DNA from 4 places in the Streptomyces sp. NPDC014894 genome. Region 3 is predicted to be linked to each of the others. Evidence: riboswitches for the same ligand, from Rfam matches in the RefSeq annotation. Region 3 holds a riboswitch; each other region holds the start of a gene.

Region 1 (7,252 bases), on a different contig from region 3:
TGGTTCCATCTCCCCGGGGCGACCCGGGAGGCGGGCGACTCCCGGGAGACCCACGCCGCCGCGCTGGAGTACGTGGACCGGCACATCGGGCGGCTGTTCGCGGCGGCGCGCGCCCGGCGGCGCTGTTTCGCGATCGTCTGCTCCGACCACGGCACGACCTACGGCGACGACGGCTACACCGGGCACCGCATCGGCCACGAGGCCGTGTGGACGGTGCCGTACGCCCACTTCTTCCTGGAGCCCGAAGCGCCGGACGGGCCGGGCGGGGACGGCACGTGGCTCCGGACGCGGACGTCGCTCCCGGAGGCGGCGGCATGACCGGCCGGCCGGGGACGCCGCGCCCCTATCAGAGCTATGTCTACGCCTATCCGCACAAGACGGCCTACCGGCCGCTCGCCGACCGCCCGGCGCTGCGGGACGCCTGGGCGGGCGAGCCGAGGGACGCGCTCTCGCTCTATCTGCACATACCGTTCTGCGAGGTGCGGTGCGGCTTCTGCAATCTCTTCACCCGGATCGGCGCTCCCGGGGAGCTGACCACCCGCTATCTCGACGCGCTCGACCGGCAGGCGACCGCTGTGCGCGAGGCGCTCGGCGACGGGGAGCCGGTGCGCTTCGCGTCGGCGGCCTTCGGCGGCGGCACCCCGACCTTCCTCACCGCCGACGAGCTGGACCGGCTCTGCGACATCGCCGAGAAGCGCATGGGCGCCGAGCTGGCCGCCGTACCGCTCTCCGTGGAGACCTCGCCGGCCACCGCGACCGCCGACCGGCTGGCGGTGCTCGCCGCGCGGGGGGCCACTCGGCTCAGCATCGGGGTGCAGAGCTTCGTCGACGCGGAGGCGAGGGCGGCGGTGCGCCCGCAGCGCCGCGCCGAGGTGGAGTCGGCCCTCGCCCGGATCCGGGACGCCGCGATCCCCGTGCTGAACATCGATCTGATCTACGGCATCGACGGCCAGACCCCGGAGAGCTGGCGGCGCTCGCTGGACGCGGCGCTCGTCTGGCGGCCCGAGGAGCTGTATCTCTACCCGCTCTACGTCAGACCGCTGACCGGTCTGGGCAGGCTGGGGGCCGGGAGCGACGAGTCCTGGGACGCACAGCGGCTGGGGCTCTACCGGCAGGCCCGGGAGCTGCTGCTCGCGCGGGGGTACGAGCAGGTGTCGATGCGGATGTTCCGGCGGACGGACGCGCCCCCGCAGGGCCCGGACGACTACGCGTGCCAGACCGACGGCATGATCGGTCTGGGCTGCGGCGCCCGTTCCTACACCTCCCGGCTGCACTACTCCTTCGATTTCGCGGTCAATATGGGCGAGATACGGGGCATCGTCGACGACTACACCGCGACGGAGGACTTCGGCCGGGCCGAGGTCGGCGTGCGGGTGGACGGCGGCGAGGCGCGCCGGCGGCATCTGCTGCAGTCGCTCCTCCAGGCCCGGGGCATGGAGATCAGCGAGTACCGGGAGCGCTTCGGGACCGACCCGGGCGACGATTTCGGGGCCGAGCTGGACCGTTTCGCGGCGCTGGGGTGGCTCGACGGCAGCGCGGCTCCCCGGCGGCTGAGGCTGAGCGAGCTGGGGCTGGCGTACTCGGACGCGCTGGGGCCGGAGCTGTTCTCGCCCTCCGTGCGCTCCGCGATGGCCGCGTACGAACCGAGGTGACCAGCGACCGGCCGCCGCCGGGGCGGCGGCGCACAGCAGCGACGGAGACCGGAGCGAGCGATGCCATGGATCTGACCCTTCTCTACCGGGGCCCGCTGGCCTCGTGCGACTACGACTGCCCCTACTGTCCCTTCGCCAAGCGGCGCGACAGCGTGGATCGGCTGCGGGCGGACCGGGCGGCGCTGGAGCGGTTCACCGGCTGGGCGGCGGCGCAGCGCGGGGACCGGCTGTCGGTGCTGTTCACCCCTTGGGGCGAGGGCCTGGTCCGGTCCTGGTACCGCCGGGCGCTGGTGGAGCTGTCCCGGCTGCCGCAGGTGCGCCGGGTGGCGATCCAGACCAATCTCAGCTGCCGGACCGACTGGCTCGCCGAGGGCGATCCGGAGCGCCTCGCGCTCTGGTGCACCTATCACCCGGGGCAGACTCCCTACGACCGGTTCCTCGGCAAGTGCCGTGATCTGGTCCGGCTCGGGGTCCGTTTCAGTGTGGGGACGGTGGGGCTGCCCGAGCATCTGGAGCATGCCCACAGGCTCCGCGCCGACCTGCCCGAGCAGGTCTATCTGTGGGTGAACGCGGCGGAGGGCCACCGCTACACGGACGCGGAGGCGGCCGCGTGGACGGAGCTGGACGCGCTCTTCCCGTACAGCCGCGATCCGCACCGTTCGGCCGGGCTGCCCTGTCGTACGGGCGCGTCGGTGGTCTCGGTGGACGGCGACGGCACGGTGCGGCGCTGTCACTTCGTCCGGGAGGAGCTGGGGAATCTCTACGACGGGTCCTACCGTGCGGCGCTGGGGCCCCGGCCCTGTCCGCGTGCGGTGTGCGACTGTCACATCGGCTATGTGCATCTGGAGTCGCTGCCGTTGTACGACGTCTTCGCGGGCGGTGTGCTGGAGCGGATACCGGCCGCCGGTCAGCTGTCGTCGCCGGTGCCGGTGACGATCCGTCCGTACGGAGCCGTCGCGGCGCGGGGTCCGGGAGGCTGAGCGCCTCCCGGACCCCGCGGGTCGCCGCCGGGATCCGCCCCGCTCAGAGCGGCAGCAGGTCCGGCCGCTTCGCGGCGATCCGGTCGCCGGAGCTTTCGCCGCGCAGCCGTCGGCCGATCCAGGGTCCGAGGTGCTCACGGGCCCAGAGAATGTCGTCGCGCCGTACTTCCAGCGTCCCGCGCGGGGGCAGCGGCGGCCAGGGCTGGTCCGGGTCGGCCGGGAGGCCGAGTCCGAGCACCTGCGCGGCGCGCAGGGCGACCCTGGTGTGCCCCTCCGGGGACAGATGCAGCCGGTCGCCGTCCCAGGCACGCCGGTCCTGGACCGATCTGAGCGACCACAGATCGAGCACCGGGCAGCCGTACCGGTCGGCGATGGATCGCACATGGGCGGTGTAGGTGGCGACCTTGCCCCGCAGATGGCGGAGGACCGGGACGCCCCGGGTGTCGAAGCCGGTGGTCACCATCACGGTGCCGACGGCGGCGGTGAGGTCGGCGACCGCGCGCTCGAAGCGCTCGGCCACGTCGTCCGGGTCGCTGCCCGGCCGGATGATGTCATTGCCCCCGGCGCAGAACGTCACCAGGTCCGGGGCCAGTTCCTTCGCCCTCGGCACCTGCTCCGCGACGATCTGGTCGAGAAGGCGGCCGCGCACCGCCAGGTTGGCGTATCGAAAGGTGTGTTCCGGTGCGCGGTCGGCGAGCAGAACCGCGAAGCGGTCCGCCCAGCCTATGTAGGTCCCGTCCGGGCCGGGGTCTCCGACGCCTTCGGTGAAACTGTCACCGATCGCCGCGTACGACCCGATTGCGCCCTTGGTCTCTGTTCTCGAATCGTCTGCCACAAGAACTCATCTTGACCTTGCGGATGTGACCTACGCGACCGTAGGGAGGGGTTGACGGGAGGTGATGTTTACCACCGGGAGATATCACGCCGCCGGGAATATACGGGAATCCCCTCGCACCGCGGGCGGTACGAGGGGATTCGGGCGCGGGCCGGCCGGCCCCGCGGCGTCAGAGGGAGACGCCGTGCTGGCGCAGATACGCCACCGGGTCGATGTCCGAGCCGTAGCCGGCGCCGGTGCGGATCTCGAAGTGGAGATGCGGTCCGGTGGAGTTGCCGGTGGAGCCGACGCCGCCGATCTGGGTGCCGCCGCTCACGTCCTGCCCGGCGGAGACCGAGAGGGAGGAGAGGTGGGCGTACTGCGAGTGGTTGCCGTCGCTGTGCCGGATGACGACCTCGTTGCCGTACGCGCCGCTCCAGCCCGCGGAGACGACGGTGCCCGGGCCGACGGAGCGGACGGGGGTGCCGGTGGGAGCCGAGAAGTCGACACCGGTGTGGTAGCCGCTGGACCACATGGAGCCCGTGGCGCGGTAGCCGGTGGAGACGCCGCCGGCGGCAAGCGGGGTGGTGTAGCCGGACGCGGCGGCCGGGGTCTCGGCGGTCGCCGGGGCCTCGGCGGCGGGGGCCGGAGCGGTGGGCTCCGCCGGGGGCGCGGGGGTGGGGGCCGCTTCGGCCGCGGGGGCCTCGGGCTGGGCCGGGGCCTGGCGGGGCGCGGCGGGGGCGGCCGGGCCGTTGCCTCCGGAGGCGGGCGCGGCGGCCTCGCGCGGAGCGCGGTCCCGCTGTTCGCCCTGGTCCGCGGAGCCCTTCGCCTCGGCGGGCTTGCCGAGGGCGAGTTCGAGGCCGGGGTGGATGAGCGACGGGTCGTCGCCGACCACCGCGCGGTTGTCCGCGTAGAGCTTCTGCCAGCCGCCGCCGACCCGGTGCTGGTCGGCGATCTTGGACAGATGGTCGCCCGCGACCACGCGGTACGCGGTGGCGGCGGGGGCCTCGGCGGGCTTCTGGCCGACCGGGGCGGCGGGGGCCCGACCCGCCTGCGCGGCGGCGGGCGCGACGGCCGGGGCGGAGGCGACGGCGGCCGGGGCGGAGGCGACGGCGGCCGGGGCGGATCGCTCGGCCGCGTGGGCGCCGGTCGCGCCCATCAGCGGAAGCGCGAAGGCCGCGCCGCCGGTGCCCGCGGCGACGAAGCCGCGGGTGAGTGTGCTGGTCCTGGGACGACGGTGCTTACCCTTGGCGGGCATGGGGCTGTTCCTCTCCGGCGCCTGCGAGGTGAGCTGTCGGGTTCGGGCTGGAGATGCCCGGCCGCACTCGTCGTACGGCTTCACCCCGAGCCGTCCGGAAATCCGGGCCGGCGTACTTCCTGGGTCCCCCGCTCCTGCCACGCTGTGATGTCCGATGGGAGTTCCGGCCGGCGGCAGGATGAGGCGGTCCGCCCGGATGGCCGTGACCGTAGACGAGCCGCAAGGAGCGGAACAAGCCGTTCCGCAGTCGGCGGATGATCCACAGAGGGGCGCGGGGAGCCCTCCCGGTCACCCTCCGTGGAGACCGGATCCCCAACTCCGGTCCCGGCGTCGCGATTGCCGTCCGGGCCGCCGCCACGGACCGTCACCACTATGATCCTGCTCACCGAGCAGGCCCCATCTCCCCCTGAGCCGGGGCACGTTATATCTAACGACTCATTTCGGTCAGAAGTGATGAATAACCCCGTGCGGGCGGCCCTGACCAGCGCTCCGGAGCGGTCCGGCCCGGCGCGTATCGACGCAAAGCGCGATCATGTGGATCCGGGCGCCGGCCGACGGCCCGCGACTCGCCCGAACCCCTTCCCCGAACGCCGGTCGGAGAAGATGATTGCCCCTGGAATCAATGTCGTATCGTCAAGAACAGGCCATCGTCGGCGAGCAGCGCCGGCGCCAATGACCCTCAGGAGACTTCGTGACGCAGCAGCTGCCGCAGGTCCCGTCGACCGAGCCCGAGCTGGTCGGAGTGCGTAATTTCCGTGATGTGGGCGGGCTGCCGACCGCGGACGGCGGACGGACCCGGTACGGGCGGCTCTACCGCAGCGGGCATCTGGCCCACGCGACCGAGAGCGATGTCGTCTTTCTGACCTCGCTGGAGCTGCACACGATCTTCGATTTCCGCAATGCGGCCGACATCGGGCTGGAGGGGAGCGACGCCGAGCTGCCCGGCGTGCGGAATCTGAATCTCCCGCTCAGCGATCCGGCCGACGGCGTGGAGTTCTGGAAGATGATCCGCGAAGGCGAGATCGACCAGCTGCGGTCGCTCCTGGGCGACGGGCAGGCGGCCCAGCGGATGAGGGACTCGTACCGGGTGCTGATCACCCGGCGGACGGACGAGCACAGCCGTATCCTGCACGCGCTCGCGGAGGACAGCGTGCCGGCGCTGATGCACTGCGCCGCCGGGAAGGACCGCGCGGGGCTCTCGATAGCGATCGCCCTGCTCGCGGTGGGCGTCGAGCGGGAGGCGATCGAGGAGGACTACCTCAAGTCCAACGAGCCCTCGCGGCGGTATCTGGTGCGCCGCGGCAACAGCTCGGAGGGCGGGATGTCGCAGGAGGTGATGGAGCTGCTCGGTCCGCTCTTCGACGCGCGTCTGGAGTATCTGCACGCCGCGTTCGACACCGTCCAGGAGAACTGGGGCACCACCGAGCGCTATCTCACCGAGGGGCTGAAGCTCGACCCCGGGACGCGAGAGCGGCTGCGCGAGCGGCTCGTGAGCGAGGGCTGAGACCGGACCGCTCCCCCGCGCGGCGGGGAGCCGGCCGTCTCGCGGGCCCCGCGTAAGGGCCCGCAGCCGGCGGCCGGGTCCGGCGGCCGGGGCCGGGCCGGGCGGGGGCGCCCCGGGCCGGGCCGGAAGGCGGTGGCCGCACGGCCGGGGGCTACGCCGGGGGCGGTGCGGCCGGGGGCTCCTCCGAGGGGCTACTTGGCGCCCATCTCGAACAGCAGGTAGAGGAAGCCGGCCAGGATGTGGCCCGCGATCAGATAGGCGAAGAGCCGGACGATCATTCCCGTGGGGAACTTGCTCTCCTGCTTGCCCTTGGGCTTCTCGGGCACGGGTGCCGCGGTGTTCTCGGACATGACAGTCCTCGCTTTCAGGCGTGCGGATGGAGTTCGGGGCTCTGGAGCAGGGTGTGGACGAACAGCATCTCCGCGCCGTCGCGGGAGGCCGCCGCGAGCCGGTGCGGGGTGAGCGAGTCGAAATGGGCGCTGTCCCCGGGGCCCAGCTCGTGCACGGCCTCGCCGAGGGTGAGCTTCAGACGGCCGTCGAGAACGTAGATCCACTCCTCGCCCGGGTGCACTCGCACCAGGTCGCCCTGGGCCCCGTAGGGCACGAGCAGCCGCAGCGCCTGCATGGCCCGGCCCGGGGAGCCCGCCTGGTGGTAGGTCCACCCGTCGGCGGAGGCCGGTTCCCGGCGGCCGCCCCGGATCACCGGGTCGGGCTCCGCCGACAGCTCGCCGAGCAGCTCGGCGATTGCCGTACCGTAGATTCTGGCGAGGGAGAGCAGCATCGGCAGCGAGGGCTGCCTGCGGCCGGTCTCCAGCCGGGACAGATGCGCGGGCGAGAGGCCCGCGCGATGGGCGGCGGCCTCCAGGGTGAGACCGCGGCGGCGGCGCAGCTCGCGCAGCCGCGGGGCCACGTCCGCCAGCTCGGCCGGGAAGTCTCCCGCAGGAGACCGAAGGTCCGGGGGATGGCCCCCGGGAGGACTCTGCATGAGTCCATTGCGCCAGGAAACTACCTCTGAGGCAAATTTCTTGCCTCAGAGGCAAAAAT
Region 2 (7,252 bases), on a different contig from region 3:
GCGCGTCTACTTCCCCGATCCCTGGCCCAAGAAGCGCCACCACAAGCGGAGGCTGATCCAGCCCGAGTTCCTCACCCTCGCGGCCGCGGCCCTCCGGCCGGGCGCGGTGCTGCACTGCGCGACCGACTGGGAGCCGTACGCGGAGCAGATGCTGGAGGTGTTCTCGGCCCACCCGGACTTCGAGAACACCGAGCCGGGCGGCGGCTACGCCCCGCGCCCCGACTTCCGCCCGCTGACCCGTTTCGAGGGACAGGGCCTGGACAAGGGCCACACCGTCCACGATCTGCTGTTCCGGCGCGTGGCCGACAGCGGCCGGCGGACCGGCTGAGCGGACCGGCTGAGCGGACCGGCCCCGGGCGCCGCAGCGGCGCACCCGGTGACGGAGCGCGGACCCGGGCGCCCGGGCATCCGGACCCATTGACGGCCGCGCACCCGGACACCCGAGCGTCGGCCCAGGCACTGACCCGGCGCCCCGGAGCCGGATCCGGAACGGAATCCGGCTCCGGATCCGCAGCGCGACCCGGAACGGAATCGGCGGCGGACCGGGCGCGGACCGGGCGCCCGGCGCGAACGGCCGTGCGCCGTGCGGCGGATCGCCTCGGGCGAGGCGGGCGCGCGCCATGATCGTTCAAACGGCGTCGTCAGTTGTCGGTGCCCGTCGTTAGGGTCGTGGGGTGTCCGAGCCGCCTGCGCACCGCCCTCAGCCCTGTCCGCCCGCCCACGCGCCACCCCCTCGACCCGCGCATCTGCCGCCCCGGCCCCGGGATCCGGCGGACCGCCCGCTCCCGCCGGAGGCGTCCGCCGCACCGCCGTACCCGGAGACGGACCCCGCCGCCCCGGCCCCGGTCGTTCCCGGGCCCGCCGTCCCCGAGTGCGCGCGCCAGCCGGTGTTCGACGCCGTGCCCGAGCCGACCCGGTGGCGCTACAAACCGCGCCGCGCCGCCAGGCTCTGGCAGAACAAGGCGGTCCGGGCCGGCATCCTGATCATCGTTCTCGCCCTCTGCGCCCTGTTCATCCTCGCCCTGGTCCGGGAGCAGACCGGACCCGAGGGGTTCCTCGTCGGACTCGGGCTGGCCACCCTTCCCGTACCGCTGCTCCTCGCCGCCTTCCGCTGGCTGGACCGGGTCGAACCGGGGCCCTGGCGCAATCTGATCTTCGCCTTCGCGTGGGGCGCGTTCGCCGCCGCGCTGGTCGCGATCCTGGCGAACTCCTTCGCGATGCGCTGGATCGCCACGGCCACCGCCGATCCCCACAGCGCGGAGGGTCTGGGCGCGACGGTCATCGCGCCGGTGGTGGAGGAGTCCGCGAAGGCGGGCGCGATCCTGCTGATCTTCATCTTCCGCCGCCGGGACTTCACCGGGATCGTCGACGGCGTGGTGGTGGCCGGTTTCACCGCGACCGGCTTCGCCTTCACCGAGAACATCCTCTATCTCGGCACCGCGTTCGGCGAGGACCAGGAGCTGGGCCACTCGGGCCTGGAGTCGGTGACGGCGGCGACGTTCTTCGTCCGGGTCGTCATGTCCCCGTTCGCGCACCCGCTCTTCACCATGCTCACCGGCATCGGCTTCGGCATCGCGGCCCTGGCCGCCCGCCGCCGCCGGTTCCGCCGGATCGCGCTGCCGACGCTCGGACTGGTGCTGTCGATGGGCATGCACGCGCTGTGGAACGGCTCGGCGTCGTACTGGGGCCCGTGGGGCTTCTACGCGGTGTACGGGATGTTCATGGTCCCGGCCTTCGCGCTGCTGACCTGGCTGACGATCTGGACCCGGCAGCGGGAGCTGCGCACGATAGCGGCCGAGCTGCCCGCCTACGCGGCGGCCGGCTGGCTCTCCCCGACCGAACCGCAGGCGCTGTCCTCGATGCGGGCCCGTGCGGCGGCCCGTGACATGGCCCGCCGGATGCGGGGGCCGGCGGCCGCGCACGCGGTGACGGAGTACCAGCGGTTCGCGACCTCGCTGGCGTTTCTGCGCCACCGGGCGGGCCGGGGCGCGGCCGATCCGGATTTCGTGGCGCGGGAGCAGGAGCTGCTGCACCACATGTGGCAGCGGAAGGACGAGGCGGCTCCGGCGCTGACGTACGCGGCGCGGGCGACGGGCCGGGTGTGGGTGCCCCCGCCGTACCGGGACTACGAGGGGTACAACCCCTACCGGGGCTGACCGGGTCCCGGCGGGCGGAGGGACGGGACCCGGCGGCCCTGGCATCGGGGGGTGTGGTGCCAGGACCGCCGGGAGCTGTGTGTACGAAGGGCGCCGCCGCGCGGGCCTCGGCCCCGAAGGGCCGGGACCGGGGGGCGAACGGATCGGGCCCGTAGGCCCACGCCCGAAGGACTCCGGCGCGTGGGGCTCGGGCCCGCTGGGCCCCGGCCCCGGTCAGACCGTGAGGCCATTGCCTCGCAGCCAGGACAGCGGGTCGATGCCGGAGCCGCCCGGCGTCTTGACCTCGAGGTGCAGATGGGGGGCGGAGGAGTTGCCCGTGGAGCCGACCCGGCCGATGGTCTCGCCCGGAGCCACCTTCTGGCCGGGGCTCACGGTCATCGAGGACAGGTGGGCGTACCAGACCTCCGTGCCGTCGGACAGCTCCAGCACGACGCGGTAGCCGTACGAGCCGGACCAGCCGGCCGAGGTGATGGTGCCGGTGGTCACGGCCTTGGCCGGGGTGCCGGCCGGGGCCGCGAAGTCGAGACCGGTGTGCTGGCCGGAGGACCACATCGAGCCGGACTGGCCGTAGGTGGCGGTGATCCGGTACGAGGAGGTCGGCAGGGAGAAGTTCCCGGCGGCCTTGGCGGCGCGCTCGGCCTCGGCCTTCGCCGCCGCCTCCCGCTCGGCCTTCTCCTCGGCCCGCTGCTGGGCCTCCTTCTCCGCCTTCTCCGCGGCCTTCTTGGCCTCGGCCTTCTCCTTGGCGCGCTCCTGGGCCTCCTTCTCCGCCTTCTCGGCGGCCTTGGCGGCCTTCTCGGCGGCGGCCTTCTCAGCGGCGGCCTGGGCCATGGCCTCGGCGCCCGCCTGCTGCTCCTCGGCCTGCTCCAGGATGCGGGAGCGCAGCGCCTCGGCGGCGGTGGTGGTGCTCTGCTGGGCGCCGACCTCCTCGCCGATGCCGCCCATCGTCTCGTACCCGGAGGCGTCGGCGGTGTCGGCGGTGTCCGGCTCGGCCGCGTCCTCGGACATGAAAGAGCCGATGCCGGGAAGGGATTCGACATCGGGCAGCGATATGGAGACGGCCGGTTTGTTCTGCGCGGTGGCGATGCCGCCGGCTCCGACGGCGGCGATCACACCGACGCCGAGCACGGTGGAGCTGCGGGCGAATCCGCCGCGCTGCTTGATCACCCGATGGCGGTGCCGGCCGCGCACCGGACGCACGGTCTCCGCGGTGGGATTCCACTCACCGACGGACCGTTCGGCCCCGTCCTCGCTGAAGACACCGGTCCTGAAAGGCGATTCCGGGGCAGGGGTGTTGGACGCCACTGAGGCGCACTCCTTTCCTTCCTTCTCGCCTACCGGGTTAGCTGACGGGTTCGGAGCAGGAAGGTCTCCTACGGGCGTCGCTCACCGCGAACTGTGCGGCGGACGAAGCCCGATTCACCCCAATTGGTGGTTCCCCGGTTCCCTTGCGGGATTCGGCGCTCGCGCACGGCGCCGTCCTGACGACGGCTGGGCGACCGCGCTGCGTTATCGAACGTTAATAGACACGCGGTCCGGATTCCAAGTTGTTCCGAGTGATCTTTAATCTCTTTGCCATGGACTTACCCGGACACAAGCAGCCGGATTCGGGCGACTTGAGCGCCCGTCGGGAGCCACAAAAGAACTGACGGTATATCAATTGTTATCAGAGGGCTCTGTATTGACTACGCAGCGTGCGGGTCTTTATGCCGCCCTCACAGGCGGATCCCGCCGCGCAGCCGGTCTTCCGGACGCTTGGCCTCCGGCGGCCGGACCACCGCGAGCAGCGCCATGTCGTCCGTCGCGCCCCCGCCCGTATGCCGGCGCACATCGTCCAGCAGCCCGTCCAGCAGCTCCCCGGGCCCGGAGAAGACCCGGCCGCGCAGCCGCACCGCCGGGTCGTAGAACACCCCCCGGGCGTCCCGGGCCTCGGAGAGCCCGTCGGTGTAGAGCAGCAGGGTGGCACCCGGCGGCAGCGGATACTCCTCCGCCCGGTCCGGCAGCGCCCCCAGCTCGCCCATGGAGAGCGGCAGCGCGTACTCGGCGGGCTCCAGGACGTCCAGCCCGCCGTCCGGACGGAGCAGCAGCGGCGGCGGGTGGCCGCGGTTCACCAGCCGTACGGCGCCGCCGCCGCGCGGGATCTCCGCCAGCACGGCGGTCGTGAACGCCTCGAAGGCGTCCAGGGTCTCCCGCCGGCGGGCCTCGCGGGTCAGCGCCCGCTCCAGCCGCCCGGTCACCCCCTCCAGCGAACTCTCCTGCTCGGCGGCCTCGCGGAACGCGCCGATGGCGACCGCCACCGCCTCGACCGCGCCCAGCCCCTTGCCCCGTACGTCGCCGACCACCAGCCGGACGCCGTGCGGGGTGTCCTGTACGGCGAAGAGATCGCCGCCGATGAACGCGTCCGCGAGGGCGGCCTCGTAGCGGGCGGCGATCCGGAGCCCGCCGATCTCCTCGGCGGGGGTGGGCAGCACGGCCCGCTGTGCGGTCTCGGCGATCACCCGGGCGGAGGCCAGCCGCTCGCTGCCGCGCCGCACCACCCGGTTGATGAGCAGCGCCAGACCGGCCACCGTGATGACCGTGGCCAGCTCGGTGACGGCCATGGGGTCGGCGAACATGTCCTGGAGGACATGGAGCACGATCACCGCGGCCGTCGCCGCGATCCCGGTCCACAGGGTGATGAGCCAGGAGAAGAAGGGCGCGGCGATCAGCGGGGCCGCGGCGAACATCGGGGCGGCCGTGTACTTCACCGGGGTGGCCAGGTCGAAGACCACGCCGCCGAGGATCATCAGCGCGGGCAGCATCCGGACAAAGCGGCGGACGCCGGGCCCGCTGGGCTCCTCCTGCTGCGCCAAGGGTGCTCTCCCGACCGGTGCGCCGACGGCTGCGGGCACGGTTGAGCGCCCCTCTCAGCCTCGCGGCAACCGGTCGGCGGGGCGAGCGGCCGCCGTCCAACCGGGCGACACGAGGCCGGGCGGGGGCGGGCGGGCCGCGGCCCGCGCATCAAGGACCCTCGGGGCGAGGGGCCCGCGGACCGGGCCGCCGCCGAAAGCCCGCGGACCGCACGGCCGGAAGCCCCGGGCCGCCGGGCGGAAGCCCCCGGGCCGCCGGGCGGGCGGAAAGGGACCCGGCCCCCTGGGAAACGGGCGCGGGCTGTTCGGGAACGCGCCAACGACCGTGGCCCGGCACTTCTTCTCAGAAGTGCCGGGCCACGGTCTTTCAGTAGCGGGGACAGGATTTGAACCTGCGACCTCTGGGTTATGAGCCCAGCGAGCTACCGAGCTGCTCCACCCCGCGTCGGTAAACACAACTCTACGCCATCCGGAGCGCGGCTCACGCCACTTTCCCCCGGGGTGCGCGAAGCGCCCTCACCCATCGGCTCTTCCGACCTCAGCAGCTCGGTCGATTTCCGTGCTTTTACTGGCTTTCGCCCGCCGGGAAACGGGCGGAAGACCAAGCAGCGCGGCTCATTCGTCGGTCAGATTCCGTTCCCCGAAGACCCGCATCGCGTCCCGGACGAAGGCCGCGACGCCCTCCCCGTGCCGGTCGTAATGGGCGGCGAACCGCTCGTCTGTGACGTACATCTCGCCGAGCCCGATGAAATGACTCTTCGACGGCGCGCCCATCGCCGACAGCCAGACGTACTGCCGCCGGGCGATCTCCTGCGCCTCCTCGCCGCCGGCGTCCAGACCGGCCGCCAGCGCGCGGGCGAAGTCCTCGGCGACGGCGGTCTGCTCCCGCTGGTACGCCCGCCGCTCCGGCTCCCCGAGCGACCGCCACCACTGGTCTCCGCGCTGATACGCCTCCTTCCCCCAGCGCTCGGTCACCTCCCGCTCGTACCGTGTGTGATCGAAGCCGTCGAGCACGTCCTCGGCCATCAGCTCTTCCCCTCGCTCGGTCTTGTGGAGAGTGGTCCGCACCGAGGCGATCTGCCGTCCGATGCGTTCCCGTTCCTGTTCGAGAAGGCCCAGATGGGCCCGGAGCGCGACGGCGGTGTCCCGCTGCCCCCGCAGCACCTCGGCGATCGCCGGCAGCCCGAGGCCCAGCTCGCGCAGGAGCAGAATCCGCTGGAGCCGCACCAGGGCCTCGGGGCCGTAGTAGCGGTAGCCGTTGCGTCCCACCCGGCTGGGCTCCAGCAGCCCCAGCTCTCCGTAGTGCCGCAGCGTGCGGCTCGTCGTCCCGGCGCGCCGGGCGATCTCCTGGATCGACCACTCCATGACCTGAACGGTAAATCTTGACGTTACGTAAAGGTCAACCCGGATTTTCCGGGAGGATACGGGCGGCTCTCATCCGGAGATAGTTCGCCTCGGGGACGCTCAGCGTGCGCCCGGCGGCCAGCCGGTACGCGGCCCTCGCCCCCTCCGCGTCGCCCGCCCGCTCCAGCAGATGCGCCCGCACCGCGTCGAGCCGGTGGTGTCCGGCGAGCCGCTCCTCCAGGGCCGCCACCTCCACGAGCCCCGCCTCAGGACCGTGCGTCATCGCCACCGCCACCGCCCGGCCGAGCGCGGCCATCGGCTCGGGAGTGCACCGTACGAGCAGGTCGTACAGGGCCAGGATCTGCGGCCAGTCGGTGGATCCGGCGTCCTCGGCCTCGTCGTGCAGCGCCGCGATCGCGGCCTGGAGCTGATACGGCCCGGCGGGGCCCTGGCCGAGGGCCTCCTCCACCAGCGCGGCCCCCTCCGCGACGGCCCGCCGGTCCCAGCGGGAACGGTCCTGCTCGTCGAGCGGGATCAGCTCGCCGTGCGGGCCGGTGCGGGCGGCGCTGCGCGCGTCGGTGAGCAGCATCAGCGCGAGCAGTCCGGTGACCGAGCCCTCGCGCGGCAGCAGCAGACGCACCCGGCGGGTCAGCCGGATCGCCTCCCGGGCCAGGTCGGCGCGGTGCAGCGCGGTGCCGGAGGTGGCGGTGTACCCCTCGTTGAAGATCAGGTAGAGCACCTGGAGCACGGCGGCGAGCCGCTGGTCGCGGTCCTCGGGCAGCGGCTCACGGAACGGCACGCCCCGCAGCCGGGACTTGGCGCGGCTGACGCGCTGCGCCATCGTCGCCTCCGGGACCAGATGGGCGCGGGCGATCTCGGCGGTGGTCAGCCCGCCGACGGCGCGCA
Region 3 (7,252 bases):
CTCCCCGGCGAGCCGGTCGCGCTCGCTCTCCAGCTCGATCCGGTCGAACTTGGTCAGCCGCCGCAGCGGGGTGTCCAGGATGTACTGGGTCTGGATGTCGCTGAGCGAGAAGCGCTCGATCAGCCGCTCCTTGGCCTGCGCCGAATTCTCGCTGGAGCGGATGAGCCGGATCACCTCGTCGATGTCGACCAGCGCGACGAGCAGGCCCTCCACCAGATGCAGCCGGTCGCGCCGCTTGCCCCGGCGGAACTCGCTGCGCCGGCGGACCACGGTGAAGCGGTGGTCCAGATAGACCTCCAGCAGCTCCTTGAGCCCCAGGGTGAGCGGCTGGCCGTCCACCAGCGCCACATTGTTGATGCCGAAGGACTCCTCCATCGGCGTCAGCTTGTAGAGCTGCTCCAGCACGGCCTCCGGGACGAAGCCGTTCTTGATCTCGATCACCAGCCGGAGCCCGTGGGCGCGGTCGGTGAGGTCCTTCACATCGGCGATGCCCTGGAGCTTCTTCGAGCCGACCAGATCCTTGATCTTCGCGATCACCTTCTCCGGTCCCACCGAGAACGGCAGTTCGGTGACGATCAGACCCTTGCGGCGCGCGGTGACGTCCTCCACCGTCGCCGTGGCGCGGATCTTGAAGGTGCCCCGGCCCGACGCGTACGCGTCCTTGATGCCCGACAGGCCCACGATCCGGCCGCCGGTCGGCAGATCGGGCCCCGGGATGAAACGCATCAGCGTCTCCAGGTCCGCGCCCGGGTGTCTGATCAGATGACGCGCGGCCGCGACGACCTCGCCCAGATTGTGCGGCGGCATATTGGTCGCCATGCCGACCGCGATCCCGGACGAGCCGTTGACCAGGAGATTGGGATACGCGGCCGGGAGCGCCACGGGCTCCTTCTCCTGGCCGTCGTAGTTCGGGGTGAAATCGACCGTGTCCTCGTCGATGGACTCGGTCATCAGCGAGGTGGCGTCCGCCATCCGGCACTCGGTGTACCGCATGGCGGCGGGCGGGTCGTCATTGCCGAGGGAGCCGAAATTCCCATGGCCGTCGACCAGCGGGACCCGCATCGAGAACGGCTGGGCCATCCGCACCAGCGCGTCGTAGATCGACGCGTCGCCGTGCGGATGCAGCTTGCCCATGACCTCGCCCACGACCCGGGCGCACTTCACATAGCCGCGGTCGGGGCGCAGACCCATCTCGTTCATCTGATAGACGATCCGGCGCTGCACCGGCTTCATGCCGTCCCGGGCGTCGGGCAGGGCACGGGAGTAGATCACCGAGTAGGCGTACTCAAGGAAGGAGCCCTGCATCTCGTCGACGACGTCGATGTCGAGAATCCGCTCCTCGAAATCTTCGGGCGGCGGGGTTTTCGTGCTGCGGCGGGCCATCGCGGCTGCTGCTCCTTCACGTACCGGATCGGAACCTGACGCGGACCATTGTGGCCCGTCCCACTGACAACACCCGACGCGACCCGGGAACACGCGCCGGGAGGGCCCGCCCGGAGCGGGAAAGTCGGCGGCCGGAACCGGGGAACTTCGCCAGGTGTCAGCCCGCGTGCATACAGTGGCGGTGCTGGGAAAACAACACCCCACAGCATCGCGATCGAAGGGACGTACATGCCCATGGGTCACACGGCCACAGCGCAGGCCGGTTCGGGCGGCCTGACAGCGACGGAGCACCGGCTGGCCAATGGCCTGCGCGTGGTGCTCTCCGAGGACCATCTGACGCCGGTCGCCGCGGTCTGCCTCTGGTACGACGTGGGCTCGCGTCACGAGGTCAAGGGCCGTACAGGACTCGCCCACCTCTTCGAGCACCTGATGTTCCAGGGCTCCAAGCAGGTCCACGGCAACGGCCACTTCGAGCTGGTGCAGGGCGCCGGTGGTTCGCTCAACGGCACCACCAGCTTCGAGCGCACCAACTACTTCGAGACCATGCCCACCCACCAGCTGGAGCTGGCGCTCTGGCTGGAGGCCGACCGGATGGGCTCCCTCCTCGCCGCCCTCGACGACGAGTCGATGGAGAACCAGCGCGACGTGGTCAAGAACGAGCGCCGCCAGCGGTACGACAACGTCCCGTACGGCACCGCGTTCGAGAAGCTGACCGCCCTCTCCTACCCGGAGGGCCATCCGTACCACCACACGCCCATCGGCTCCATGGCCGATCTGGACGCCGCCACGCTCGACGACGCCCGCGCCTTCTTCCGCACGTACTACGCGCCGAACAACGCGGTGCTGTCGGTCGTCGGGGACATCGACCCCGAGCGGACCCTCGCCTGGGTCGAGAAGTACTTCGGCTCCATCCCCTCCCACGACGGCAAGCAGCCGCCGCGCGACGGCTCCCTGCCGGAGAACATCGGCGCGCAGCTGCGCGAGGTCGTGGAGGAGGACGTTCCGGCGCGGGCCCTGATGGCCGCCTACCGGCTGCCCCACGACGGCACCCGCGAGTGCGACGCCGTGGACCTGGCGCTCACCGTCCTCGGCGGCGGCGAGTCCTCCCGCCTCCACAACCGGCTGGTACGGCGCGACCGCACCGCCGTCGCCGCCGGATTCGGGCTGCTGCGGCTGGCCGGCGCCCCCTCGCTGGGCTGGCTGGACGTGAAGACCTCCGGCGGCGTCGAGGTGCCGCGGATCGAGTCCGCGGTCGACGAGGAGCTGGCCCGCTTCGCCGCGGAGGGCCCCACCCCGGAGGAGATGGAGCGCGCCCAGGCCCAGCTGGAGCGCGAGTGGCTGGACCGGCTCTCCACCGTCGCCGGCCGCGCCGACGAACTGTGCCGTTACGCGGTGCTCTTCGGTGACCCGCAGTTGGCGCTGACCGCGGTCGAGCGGGTCCTCGACGTCACCGCCGAGGAGGTCCGCGCGATCGCCGCCGCCCGGCTGCGCCCCGACAACAGGGCGGTGCTGGTGTACGAGCCGATCGCCGCCGACGACGAGGCGGACGAGGCCGGCGAGGCCGGGCAGACCGACGGCGGCCCGGCGGGCCCCGACACGACCGAGCGACGCGACGACGAGGAAGGGGCGCGCCAGTGACCGACACCGCCGAGCCGCTGATCAGCATGGAGTTCCACCCGCAGCCCCAGGCGGGCGAGGCCAGGCCCTGGGCGTTCCCCGCCCCCGAGCGCGGCACCCTGGACAACGGGCTGACCGTGCTGCGCTGTCACCGCCCCGGACAGCAGGTCGTCGCGGTCGAGATCTCCCTCGACGCCCCGCTCGACGCCGAGCCCGAGGGCCTCGACGGCGTCGCCACCATCATGGCGCGCGCCCTCTCCGAGGGCACCGACAAGCGCTCCGCCGAGGAGTTCGCCGCCGAGCTGGAGCGCTGCGGCGCCACGCTCGACGCGCACGCCGACCACTCCGGCGTCCGGGTCTCCCTGGAGGTCCCGGTCTCCCGGCTGCCCAAGGCGCTCGGGCTGCTCGCCGAGGCCCTGCGCGCGCCCGCCTTCCTCGACAGCGAGATCGAGCGGCTGGTGCGCAACCGGCTGGACGAGATCCCGCACGAGAGCGCCAACCCGGGCCGCCGGGCCGCCAAGGAGCTGTACCGGCAGCTCTTCCCGGCCTCCCTGCGGATGTCCCGCCCCCGGCAGGGCACCGAGGAGACCGTCGCCCGGATCGACTCCGCCGCCGTGCGCGCCTTCTTCGACGCGTACGTCCGCCCCGCCACCGCGACCGCGGTCGTCGTCGGCGATCTGACCGGGGTCGACCTCGACGCCGTGCTCGCGGAGACCCTCGGCGACTGGACGGGGAACACCGCCGCGCCGCGCCCCGTCCCGGCGGCCGTCGCCGACGACACCGGCCGGGTCGTCATCGTGGACCGCCCCGGCGCGGTGCAGACCCAGCTGCTGATCGGCCGGGTCGGCCCCGACCGCCACGACCGCGTCTGGCCCGCCCAGGTGCTCGGCGCGTACTGCCTCGGCGGCACCCTCACCTCCCGGCTCGACAAGGTGCTGCGCGAGGAGAAGGGCTACACCTACGGCGTACGCGCCTTCGGCCAGGTGCTGCGCTCCGCCCCCGACGGGACGGGCGCCTCGCTGCTCGGCATCAGCGGCTCGGTGGACACGCCGAACACCGGCCCGGCGCTGGAGGACCTCTGGACCGTGCTGCGGACCCTCGCGGCCGAGGGGCTCACCGACGCCGAGCGGGATGTCGCCGTACAGAATCTGGTGGGCGTCGCGCCGCTGAAGTACGAGATGGCCGCGTCCGTCGCGGGCACCCTCGCCGACCAGGTGGAGCAGCACCTCCCCGACGACTACCAGGCGCAGTTGTACGTACGCCTGGCGGAGACCGGCACGGTGGAGGCGACGGCGGCGGTCGTCAGCGCCTTCCCCGAGGACCGGCTGGTGACCGTGCTCGTCGGTGACGCCGCGCGGATCGCCGAGCCCGTCAAGGCGCTCGGCATCGGCGAAGTGACCGTCGTCACGGGCTGATTGAGGCGTCGAAGGGAACCCCGGCCCTCCTGAGGGCCGGGGTTCCGCCATCTGATCCTTGTATGCCCCTTTTGACGGTTCATCGCCTGGAAGCTTCCTTTCTGTCCTGTGGCATGTGCAACAAAAGACGCCGCTTGTTTGCCGATGGAAAGTCCGCGCGCATAGCGTCGGTCCGGCTGTTCGCCCGCTGTACGCCGCACCCGCGGCAAGGGCAGCCATCGCCGAATCCCCGCAGGGCGCGAGCCCGGGGAGCCGGGGACCAAGGTCCCCAGGGGTGAATCGAGCGCCTTCGCGTCCGCGCGGAGGAGCCCGTAGGAGACCTTCCTGCTCCGAACCCGTCAGCTAACCCGGTAGGCGAGAAGGAAGGAAAGGACCAGCCTCTCCATGGCGTTGACCCGCCCCACCGGGAAACACCGTGCCCCGAGCCGTATGACGCGCAGAAGCGCGAGCATCGCCGGAGTCGCCACCATCGCCACCAGCGGAGTCTGCGGAACCCTCGCCACCCCCGCGTTCGCCGCCGAGACGGCCACCACGGCGTCCATGGAGGACACCGGCACCCTGCTGATCCTCGCCGCCGACGCCGAGGCGGACTCCCTCGCCGACGAGGTCGCCGACCAGGCCGCCACCCAGCGGCGCGCCGCCGCCGCCCGGGTCGAGGCCGCCGAGGAGGCCGAGCGCAGGGCCGAGGCCCGCGCCCTGGAGATCCGCGAGGCCGAGGCCCGCGCCGAGCGCGAGGCCGAGCGCAGGCGCCTCAACTCCTTCCAGCTCCCCGTCGCCGGCTCCCACGTCTCCACCGGCTATCAGACCGGCGGCTCCCTCTGGTCCTCCGGCAGCCACTCCGGCATCGACTTCCACGCCCCCCACGGCACCCCGGTGGTCTCCGTCGGATCCGGCACCGTGGTCGAGGCCGGCTGGGGCGACGCGTACGGCTACAACGTCGTGATCCGGATGAACGACGGCACCTACACCCAGTACGCCCACCTGGCCTCGGTCGGCGTCGCCGTCGGGCAGAGCCTGGCGCCGGGCCATCGGATCGGACTCTCCGGCTCCACCGGGAACTCCACCGGACCGCACCTCCACTTCGAGGCCCGCAGCGGCGCCGAGTACGGCTCCGACGTCAACCCCCTCGCCTATCTGCGCGCCCGGGGCGTGGCCGTCTGACCCCGCGGGCGCCCCGCCCGTACCCCCGTACCTCTCCGAAGGCCCCAGCGGAAAGCCGCCGGGGCCTTCGGCGTGCCCCGGCGCACCGCCGCCGGAAGATCCCACCGGATTTCCCGGAGCCGTCGGGAATGACGGTCCGCTGCAATAGAGTCGCCGAAACGGAAGGCCCACCGGCCGCATTGCACGAGATTCCGGCGGATTACAGCGGAGGTTCGGTCATGCGCATTCCCGCGCACTCGGTACGCACGGCGATCCGCGACGACATCGTCTCCGGCGCCTTCCCGCGCGGCGCCAGACTCGCCGAGGAACAGCTCGCCCGGCGCTACGGCGTCTCCCGGATCCCGGTGCGCGAGGCCCTGCGCACCCTGGAGTCCGAGGGCTTCGTCGTCACCCGCCGGCACATCGGCGCCCAGGTCGCCGAGCCCACCGAGCAGGAGGCCGCCGATCTGCTGGAGGTACGGACCCTGCTGGAGCCGCTGGGGGCCGCCCGGGCCGCCCGCCGGCGCACCGAGGCCCACCTCAAGGTCCTGCGCGGCCTGGTACGCCTCGGCCAGGACCGGGCCCGCCGGGGCCACGGCGAGGATCTGCGGGCCCTGGGCCGCTGGTTCCACGAGACCCTCGCCCAGGCCTCCGCCAGCCCCGGGCTGATCGCGCTCCTCACCCAGCTGCGCCACAAGATCGCCTGGATGTACGCCGTCGAGCGCCAGGACCGCCCCCTGGAGTCCTGGGCCGAGCACGGCGCGATCCTGGACGCGGTGGCGCGCGGGGACGCCGAGCGCGCCCGGACCCTCACCGCCCTGCACGTCGAGCGCGGCGCCGGGGCCCACCGGCTGCGCCCGGCCGGTCCCGCCGGAATGCGCAACACGATGTGAACACGGAGCGCATCCGGAATTAACACAGAGCCGGTACAGGGGGGGGCGCGATTTACCGCGCTATATCCGGGAGGATTCTTTTCGCGCACAGCGCGCTTCTTCATGCCGGCGGGTGAAAAAGCGAAGCCGTGATGTCCCGCGTACGGGACATCACGGCTTCGCTCCGCCCTGGGACGGTCCGGGTCGGGGGTTCAGACCGTCTCGGGGAGTTCTTCGAGGCCCTCGGCGACCAGCTTGGCCAGCCGGTCCAGCGCGGCGTCCGCGCCCTCGGCCTCGGAAGCCAGCACGATCTCCTCGCCGCCCTGGGCGCCCAGACCGAGCACGGCGAGCATCGAGGCGGCGTTGACCGGACTGCCGTCGGCCTTGGCGATGGTGACCGGGACGCCGGAGGCCGTCGCGGCCCGGACGAAGATGGAGGCGGGTCGGGCGTGCAGGCCTTCGGCCCAGCCGACGTTGACGCGGCGCTCAGCCATGGTGGTGCCCTTCACAATAAATCGGTTGTCTAGACCAGCGTCCCATGGTACGGGACGCCGGCGCGGTCGTACGCTTTCGGCATGCGCAGCCGGCCGGAGCAGACCTATCCCGATCACTGGGAAGCAGACGTGGTGCTGCGCGACGGGGGCACCGCGCGCATCAGACCGATCACCACCGAGGACGCCGAGCGCCTGGTCAGCTTCTATGAACAGGTATCGGACGAGTCGAAGTACTACCGCTTCTTCGCGCCCTACCCCCATCTCTCCGCGAAGGACGTCCACCGGTTCACCCATCACGACTACGTGGACCGGGTGGGGCTGGCCGTCACGG
Region 4 (7,252 bases), on a different contig from region 3:
GCCCACGCCCCTGGGGTCGAAGCCCACGAAGTCGTACGCCTTGGCGGTCTTCGCCCAGAGCGGGTTCTTGCTGGTGACCCGGGTGGGGAAGCGGAGACCGGAGCCGCCGGGGCCGCCGGGGTTGTAGAGCAGCGCGCCCTGGCGCTCGCCCGTGGAGCCGGTGTTGCCGATCCGGTCGACGGTGAGGGTGATCTGTCGGCCGTTCGGGCGGGCGTAGTCGAGGGGGACGGTCACCGAGCCGCACTGAATGGGCTGGGGGAGGTTCCAGTCGGCGGGACAGTCCGCCCAGTCGATGCCCTTCTGCGCGGCGCGCTCGGCGGCCAGTTGCACACCGCGCGCCTCCGACCGGTCGTGGTGGCGGGATTCGGCCTGTGCGACCGGGGCCGCGACCGCGCCCGCGAGGAGCGTGCCCGCTATCAGAGTGCCGGTAGCGCCGAACATCGCTGTGCGTCTCACCAGGAACTTCCCTTCTCTCGTCGAGTCCTTCGGGGGATCCTCGCGTGTGAGGGGTGTGCGGCGACAGGTCGTACTGCTGTTTCTTTACCGAACCAATAACCGGTGCTCCGAGTCCCGCTGAGCGGTACATCACCGGACAGGGACGCGAACAGGCCATCGGAATGACCAATTCCGGCCGATCGGATCGGGCGCGGCGAACCCTCTCCGGGGCGGCGCGAGTTGACCGTGCGCACAAAACGGGCGCGGGCAGGCGCGCGGACGCGGACAGGGGCGCGGGTGCGAATCAGGCAAGACCGCGTACAGAGTGACGAAGGCGGACACAACTCCGCCCCCTTGGTCACGCGGTGATAACGGGACCGCTCGGGGGCGGCGACAGCGGCGCGGGGTCAGCCGATGAGACCGGGACCGGCCGCCCGCACGCCGTCGCGCGCAGGCTGCCGGACCGGTCCAGGACGCCCCGGACCGGCGTCGGCCGTCGCGGCCGCCGGAGGCTTCCCGCACCGGGCCGCCGCCGCCCGACCGCCTCCGCATACGGCTCCGCCGGCCACGGCGGCCGAGTCCGCACGAGCCGGCTCCAACGGAATCACATATGCCACGTACACGTCATATCGCCCGTGCATTCCGTATATCTCTGGCGAAAACCGGCCCTGGCGAGGCCCTCCCGGGGCGGCCGACCCGAGGACCCGTCAACCGCCGTTCGAGTGCCGGGAGTGGTCATCCGTTTGATGTAGGCGACGCCCCCACGGCGACTGGGGCCGAGTTGCGCATCACAGAGGGCGATCTCTTGGAATGCTGTATTCCGGCGCTGGTACGGGCATGCTCAGGTGTCGAGGGCCGGACCGCCCCGGGGCGCTGTCCACCTGAACAGACCAAGGGTGTTAAAACTCACATATCGCCGTTTCCGCTCGGAAATCTGACACCTCGTGGGTCAAGATCCGTGGGACGACAAGCCCCCGTCACCTCGGCGGGGCAGTCCGAGCGGACGCCGAGTCCTGCCGCCGCTTCGGATGACTGGTCGACAGAAGTGCTTCGGCAGGAGTGGAGGACCCAAGCAGTACGGGGCATCCGGGAGATCCGGAAGTCCCTCGGGGTGAAGCCGCGTCATGCGGCCGGGCACCTTCGTCCGCCCGAACCCGACAGGTCATCCTTCACAGGCGGCTGACGAAGGGTTGCGCATGAGTGCGCAGAAAAACGTCCCGTACCTGATGAGTCGGGCGGGGGCCGTGTCGGCCCTCACCCTCGCCGCTGTCGGCGGATCGCTGCTCGTGCCGGGGGGCACGTCCGAGGCGTACGCCGCGTCGTCCCACGCGGGCAAGGCACTCAAGGTGGCGGCCTCGAAGAAGGGCGCTCCCTACGGATACGGAGCAGCGGGCCCCTCCCGCTTCGACTGCTCAGGTCTGACGGTCTACTCGTACAAGAAGGCGGGCAAGAAGCTGCCGCGTACGGCACACCAGCAGTACAACAAGACGAAGAAGGTTTCCTCCTCGTCGCGCAAGGCCGGAGACCTGGTGTTCTTCCACTCCGGCGGCTACGTCTACCACGTCGGCATCTATGCCGGGAAGGGGAAGATCTGGCACTCGCCCAAGAGGGGTTCGTGGGTGAAGCTGGACAAGATCTGGACCAAGAGCGTCAAGTACGGCCGGGTGCGCTGACAGCACGCCACCGGGCCCGCGCCGACCGCCGGTGACCTTCCGGCGGTCGGCGCGGGGCGTCCATGGGGCCGGGGGCCGCCGCCGTCCGCGGCGGCCCTTCGGTCAGCCGGAGGCCCGCGCGGCCCACGGAAGGGCGATCCAGACGGTCTTGCCGCCCTCCTCGGTCGGGGTGACCGTCAGTTTTCCGCCGTTCGCCGCCGTGAGACTGCGCACGATCACCATCCCCCTGCCGTTGTCCTGGCGCACCGCGGCGGGCAGCCGCTGGGGCCAGCGCGGGTGGCTGTCGGTCACCCCGATCCGCAGCCGGTCGTCCCGTTCCAGTTCCAGTTCGACGGTGAAGGTCGGCGACTGGCCGAAGGTGTGCTGCACGGCGTTGGTGGCGAGTTCCGAGACGATCAGCCGGATGGTGTCGACGGCGTCGCTCCCGGCCGGCAGACCCCATTCGCGGACCACGTCCGCGACGAATTTCCGGGCCACGGAGACCGAGGCCGGATCGCTCGGCAGAGTGACGGAAGCTTCCTGAAGGTCTGCCATGACGACGCCGTCCCTTTCCCACCGCGGCCGGGCTCCGAACTCGAAGCGGAGGGTTGCGCGGGCGGCCGCGGATTGCGCTGGTGGCCAGAGTGCCACTCATCGTGCCCCGGTAGGAGTCGATCCCCCAAGATATGCATATATCTGTCGCTCAAAGCGGTGAACTCTGCGACGCGAGACCGTATTCGGCGGCCGGAACCACTTGGATCGCGGGCGAACCGATCCGATGGAACGGAAGGGATGCCCCATGCAGCACGGTCCGGCGGTGCGCCGCCGCAGGCTGGGCGAGGAACTCCGCAGACACCGGCTGGCCGCCCGGCTCACCAGCCGTCGCGCCGCCGAACTGGCCGGCTGGCACCAGTCCAAGGTGAGCCGGATCGAGACCGGCGCCAGCGGGGTCAAGGCCGAGGACGTGACCCTGCTGCTCGATCTCTACCAGGTCGGCGATCCCGAGCCGCGGCTGCTTCTGGAGCGGCTGGCCGGAGCCGCGGACGGCCGGGAGAGCGGCTGGTGGAAGGCGTATCAGGGGCTGCTGCCCGCCGAGTACCGGGACTTCATCAGCCTGGAGTCGCAGGCGGGATCGGTGCGCACGGTGGAGACCTCGGTGGTGCCGGGGCTGCTCCAGACCCCGGAGTACGCGCGGGCGGTGACCCGGGCGACCCTCACCGAGCTGCCCGAGGAGAGCGTCGCGTCCCTCGCCGAGGTGCGGATCGCCCGTCAGGCGGTGCTGCGCGCGGAGCCGCCGCCCGAACTGAGCGTCCTGGTGGACGAGGCCGCGCTGCGGCGCGAGATCGGCGGGCCCCGGGTGATGCGGGAGCAGCTGCGGGCACTGTCCGCCGCGGCCGAACTTCCCCAGGTGCGGCTCCAGGTGGTGCCGTTCTCGGCCGGTGGCTATGCCGGACTGGCCGGTTCTTTCGTTATCTTCTCCTTTCCGAACACTTCCGATCTGGATGTGGTCGTTCTTGACCACCTGACGAGTAGCCTCTATCTGGAACGGGCAGAGGATCTGGCGGTGTACGGCGCGGCCTTCGCGATGACGCAGGCGCGTGCGCTCTCACCGGACCAATCCCTGGATCTCATCGCCGCCCTCACGGCAGGCGCCTAGGAGGCCACCATGTCCGCTCACCCCCACGGTTTGGTCTGGCGGCGCAGCAGCCGCAGCACGGCCGCGAACAACTGCGTCGAGGCGGCCCGGCTGCCCGACCGGGCACTGTCGGTACGGGACTCCAAGGACGTGGCCCGCCGTCCCCTCCGCTTCTCCTCCCGGGCCTGGACCAGCTTCCTCGGCGCGGTCGGGACGGAGCGCCTCGGCTGACCCTCGGGCCCCGGCGCGCCGGCCCCTCGAACCCCTGGCTCCGGTGGCCCGCGGGCTCCCGGGCCGGGGGCTCGGCCGGTCCGCCGGTTCTCAGCCGCCGGCGGTCCGCGGGTTCTCAGCCGGCGGCCGGTCCGCCGGTTCTCAGCCGGCGGCGGGGCGCGGGGCCGTCCCCGCCACGATCGACACCGCCCGGGCGATCTGCTCGTCGGTCAGATCGGCGCGGGCCGTCAGCCGCAGCCGCGAGACGCCGTCCGGCACCGACGGAGGACGGAAGCAGCCGACGCCCAGACCGGCCGCCCGGCAGGCCGCGGCCCACTCGACCGCGGCCCCGGGCGAGGGCGCGCGCACGGAGACCACGGCGGCGTCGGGGCGTACCGCCGTCAGCCCCCGCGCCGTCAGCCCGCCGTGCAGCGCCCTCGCGACCGCGCGCACCCGGGCCGCCCGCCGCGGCTCCCGCCCCAGCAGCCGCAGCGCGGCCAGGGCGGCGCCCGCGGCGGCCGGGGCGAGCCCGGTGTCGAAGATGAGGGTCCGGGCGGTGTTGACCAGATGGGCGATGACCCGGGCCGGGCCGAGGACCGCGCCGCCCTGGGCGCCCAGGGACTTGGAGAGCGTCAGCGTGGCGACCACGCCGTCGCCGCCCGACACTCCCGCCGCGTACGGCGCGCCCCGGCCGCCGTGGCCGAGGACTCCCAGTCCGTGCGCGTCGTCTACCAGCAGCGCCGCGCCCTGCTCCCGGCAGACCCCGGAGAGCGCCTCCAGCGGGGCCGCGTCGCCGTCGACCGAGAAGACCGAGTCGGTGACGACCAGCGCGCGCTGTTCGGGGCGGTCGTCGAGGATCCGCCGTACGGCGTCCGGGTCGGCGTGCGCGGCGATCTCCGTCCGGGCGCGCGAGAGCCGGCAGCCGTCGACGATCGACGCATGATTGCCCGCGTCGGAGACGATGAGCGAGCCGGCGGCGCTCAGCGCGGTCACGGCCGCGAGATTGGCCGCGTAACCGGAGGCCAGCACCAGCGCCGCCTCGAATCCGCAGAACGCGGCCAGCTCGGCCTCCAGTTCGGCGTGGAGTTCGGTGCTGCCGGTGACCAGCCGGGAGCCGGTCGCGCCCGCGCCCCAGCGCCGGGCGGCCGCGCCCGCCGCCGAGGTGACCTCGGGATGGCGGGTGAGCCCCAGATAGTCGTTCCCGGCGAGGTCCAGCACGGAGGAGTCGGCGGGGCGCGGCCGGAGCGTACGGACCAGTCCCGCCCGCTCCCGTCGGCGCGACGCGTCCTCGATCCACTCGAAAGGGTCCTGGGCCATGGTCGTCGGGTCCTCTTCCGGTGCGTCGGCACGGGGCCGGGCGCCCGGGGTGTGCGGCGGGGCCGGGCAGGGCTTTTGTAGGCAACGCACAGACCCTAACCGGGGTGGATCACGCGGTGGATGTGGTCATGCACACACCTGGAACAGGGTCTGTTGTGGAGTTCCGCCTTTCCCCGGGCCCGTGCCGTAGGCCAGGATCGGCGGCATGGACCTGCTGAACACGCTGGTGGAGAAGGGGCTTCGGCGCGAACTGCCGAGCCGTGCAGAGGCACTCGCCGTACTGGCGACCTCCGACGACGAGCTGCTGGACGTGGTGGCCGCGGCGGGGAAGGTGCGCCGCCAGTGGTTCGGGCGGCGGGTGAAGCTCAACTATCTGGTCAATCTCAAGTCGGGGCTGTGCCCGGAGGACTGCTCCTACTGCTCCCAGCGGCTCGGGTCGAAGGCGGAGATCCTCAAGTACACCTGGCTGAAGCCGGACGAGGCCTCCGAGGCCGCGGCGGCCGGGGTCGCGGGCGGCGCCAAGCGCGTCTGCCTGGTCGCCAGCGGACGCGGTCCGACCGACCGGGACGTGGACCGGGTGTCCAAGACCATCGAGGCGATCAAGGAACAGAACGAGGACGTGGAGATCTGCGCCTGCCTCGGGCTGCTCTCCGCGGGTCAGGCCGAGCGGCTGCGGGAGGCCGGGGCCGACGCGTACAACCACAACCTCAACACCTCGGAGGGGACGTACGGGGAGATCACCACCACCCATACGTACGCGGACCGGGTGGACACCGTGCGGCAGGCGCAGGCGGCCGGTCTGTCGGCCTGCTCCGGGCTGATCGCGGGCATGGGCGAGAGCGACGAGGATCTGGTCGACGTGGTCTTCGCGCTGCGCGAACTGGACCCGGACTCCGTTCCGGTGAACTTCCTGATCCCCTTCGAGGGGACTCCCCTGGCCAAGGAGTGGAATCTCACCCCCCAGCGCTGTCTGCGCGTCCTGGCGATGGTGCGGTTCGTCTGCCCCGATGTGGAGGTCCGGCTCTCGGGCGGCCGCGAGGTGCATCTGCGGTCGATGCAGCCGCTGGCACTGCACCTGGTCAACTCGGTCTTCCTCGGGGACTATCTGACCAGCGAGGGGCAGGCGGGCAAGGCGGATCTGGACATGATCGCGGACGCCGGCTTCGAGGTGGAGGGCGCGGGCACCACGACGCTTCCGGAGCACCGGACGCCGGGCGGCTGCGGATCGGTGTGCGCCGACGGCGCCCCCGCCGCCGTACCGGAGGACGAGACCGGGGCCGACGCCGCGCAGGAGCCGCCGGCCCCGGCGCCGGAGACCCGTGCGGACGCGGCGCCGGCGCCCCGTACGGATCTGGTGACGGTCCGCCGCCGGGGCGCGGGGACGGATCTCGCGCCCAATGCCTGAACCGCTTCCCGTCCCCGAACTGCTGGCCCTGGACCGGGCCCATGTCTGGCATCCCTACGGTCCCATGCCGGGCCGCGCCGAACCGCTGGTGGTGGAGTCGGCGTCCGGGGTGCGGCTGAGACTGGCCGAACCGGTGCACGGTCAGCGCGAGTTGATCGACGGCATGGCGTCGTGGTGGTCGGCGATCCACGGCTACAACCACCCCGTGCTCAACGCGGCGGCGCGCGACCAGCTGGAGCGGATGAGCCATGTGATGTTCGGCGGGCTGACCCATGAGCCAGCCGTACGGCTGGCGGCCCGGCTGGTCGAGATCACTCCCGAACCGCTGCGCCATGTCTTTCTGAGCGATTCGGGCTCGGTCGCGGTCGAGGTCGCGGTCAAGATGTGTCTGCAGTACTGGCGTTCGGCCGGCCGCCCGGCGAAGCGGAGGCTGCTGACCTGGCGCGGCGGCTACCACGGGGACACCTGGCAGCCCATGGCGGTGTGCGACCCCGACGGCGGGATGCACCGGCTGTGGTCGGGGGCGCTGCCCCGCCAGATCTTCGCGGACGCCCCTCCGGCCGCGTACGAGGAGTCGTACGCGGAGCATCTGCGGGA

What was found. A riboswitch is a leader RNA that binds a small molecule or an ion and turns the genes downstream of it on or off. The one in region 3 is predicted to bind cyclic di-AMP.
Region 1: linked by a shared signal. The riboswitch ahead of ACF089_RS22320 (peptidoglycan DD-metalloendopeptidase family protein) and the one ahead of ACF089_RS16330 (M23 family metallopeptidase) in region 3 are both predicted to bind cyclic di-AMP.
Region 2: linked by a shared signal. The riboswitch ahead of ACF089_RS32500 (M23 family metallopeptidase) and the one ahead of ACF089_RS16330 (M23 family metallopeptidase) in region 3 are both predicted to bind cyclic di-AMP.
Region 4: linked by a shared signal. The riboswitch ahead of ACF089_RS29370 (C40 family peptidase) and the one ahead of ACF089_RS16330 (M23 family metallopeptidase) in region 3 are both predicted to bind cyclic di-AMP.

The regions. Positions count from the first base shown of each region.
Region 1 is NZ_JBIBWD010000009.1:144,961-152,212, reverse strand. It holds gene ACF089_RS22340 (STM4013/SEN3800 family hydrolase) at 1-318, shown strand, start outside; gene ACF089_RS22335 (STM4012 family radical SAM protein) at 315-1,652, shown strand; gene ACF089_RS22330 (STM4011 family radical SAM protein) at 1,718-2,632, shown strand; gene ACF089_RS22325 (SGNH/GDSL hydrolase family protein) at 2,676-3,467, opposite strand; gene ACF089_RS22320 (peptidoglycan DD-metalloendopeptidase family protein) at 3,637-4,704, opposite strand; cyclic di-AMP (ydaO/yuaA leader) riboswitch at 4,710-4,864, opposite strand; gene ACF089_RS22315 (tyrosine-protein phosphatase) at 5,396-6,208, shown strand; gene ACF089_RS22310 (DUF6126 family protein) at 6,400-6,558, opposite strand; gene ACF089_RS22305 (helix-turn-helix domain-containing protein) at 6,573-7,193, opposite strand.
Region 2 is NZ_JBIBWD010000019.1:135,655-142,906, reverse strand. It holds gene trmB (tRNA (guanosine(46)-N7)-methyltransferase TrmB) at 1-328, shown strand, start outside; gene ACF089_RS32505 (PrsW family intramembrane metalloprotease) at 900-2,156, shown strand; gene ACF089_RS32500 (M23 family metallopeptidase) at 2,370-3,458, opposite strand; cyclic di-AMP (ydaO/yuaA leader) riboswitch at 3,470-3,626, opposite strand; gene ACF089_RS32495 (PP2C family protein-serine/threonine phosphatase) at 3,869-5,005, opposite strand; tRNA gene ACF089_RS32490 (tRNA-Met) at 5,374-5,447, opposite strand; gene ACF089_RS32485 (MerR family transcriptional regulator) at 5,618-6,367, opposite strand; gene ACF089_RS32480 (RNA polymerase sigma factor) at 6,402-7,252, opposite strand, start outside.
Region 3 is NZ_JBIBWD010000006.1:94,855-102,106, forward strand. It holds gene ACF089_RS16315 (DNA topoisomerase (ATP-hydrolyzing) subunit A) at 1-1,383, opposite strand, end outside; gene ACF089_RS16320 (M16 family metallopeptidase) at 1,612-3,021, shown strand; gene ACF089_RS16325 (M16 family metallopeptidase) at 3,048-4,415, shown strand; cyclic di-AMP (ydaO/yuaA leader) riboswitch at 4,625-4,786, shown strand; gene ACF089_RS16330 (M23 family metallopeptidase) at 4,800-5,576, shown strand; gene ACF089_RS16335 (GntR family transcriptional regulator) at 5,795-6,448, shown strand; gene ACF089_RS16340 (HPr family phosphocarrier protein) at 6,640-6,921, opposite strand; gene ACF089_RS16345 (GNAT family N-acetyltransferase) at 7,003-7,252, shown strand, end outside.
Region 4 is NZ_JBIBWD010000015.1:67,546-74,797, forward strand. It holds gene ACF089_RS29365 (alpha/beta hydrolase) at 1-441, opposite strand, end outside; cyclic di-AMP (ydaO/yuaA leader) riboswitch at 1,472-1,629, shown strand; gene ACF089_RS29370 (C40 family peptidase) at 1,632-2,108, shown strand; gene ACF089_RS29375 (ATP-binding protein) at 2,211-2,642, opposite strand; gene ACF089_RS29380 (helix-turn-helix domain-containing protein) at 2,887-3,744, shown strand; gene ACF089_RS29385 (DUF397 domain-containing protein) at 3,754-3,954, shown strand; gene ACF089_RS29390 (8-amino-7-oxononanoate synthase) at 4,096-5,250, opposite strand; gene bioB (biotin synthase BioB) at 5,456-6,655, shown strand; gene ACF089_RS29400 (adenosylmethionine--8-amino-7-oxononanoate transaminase) at 6,648-7,252, shown strand, end outside.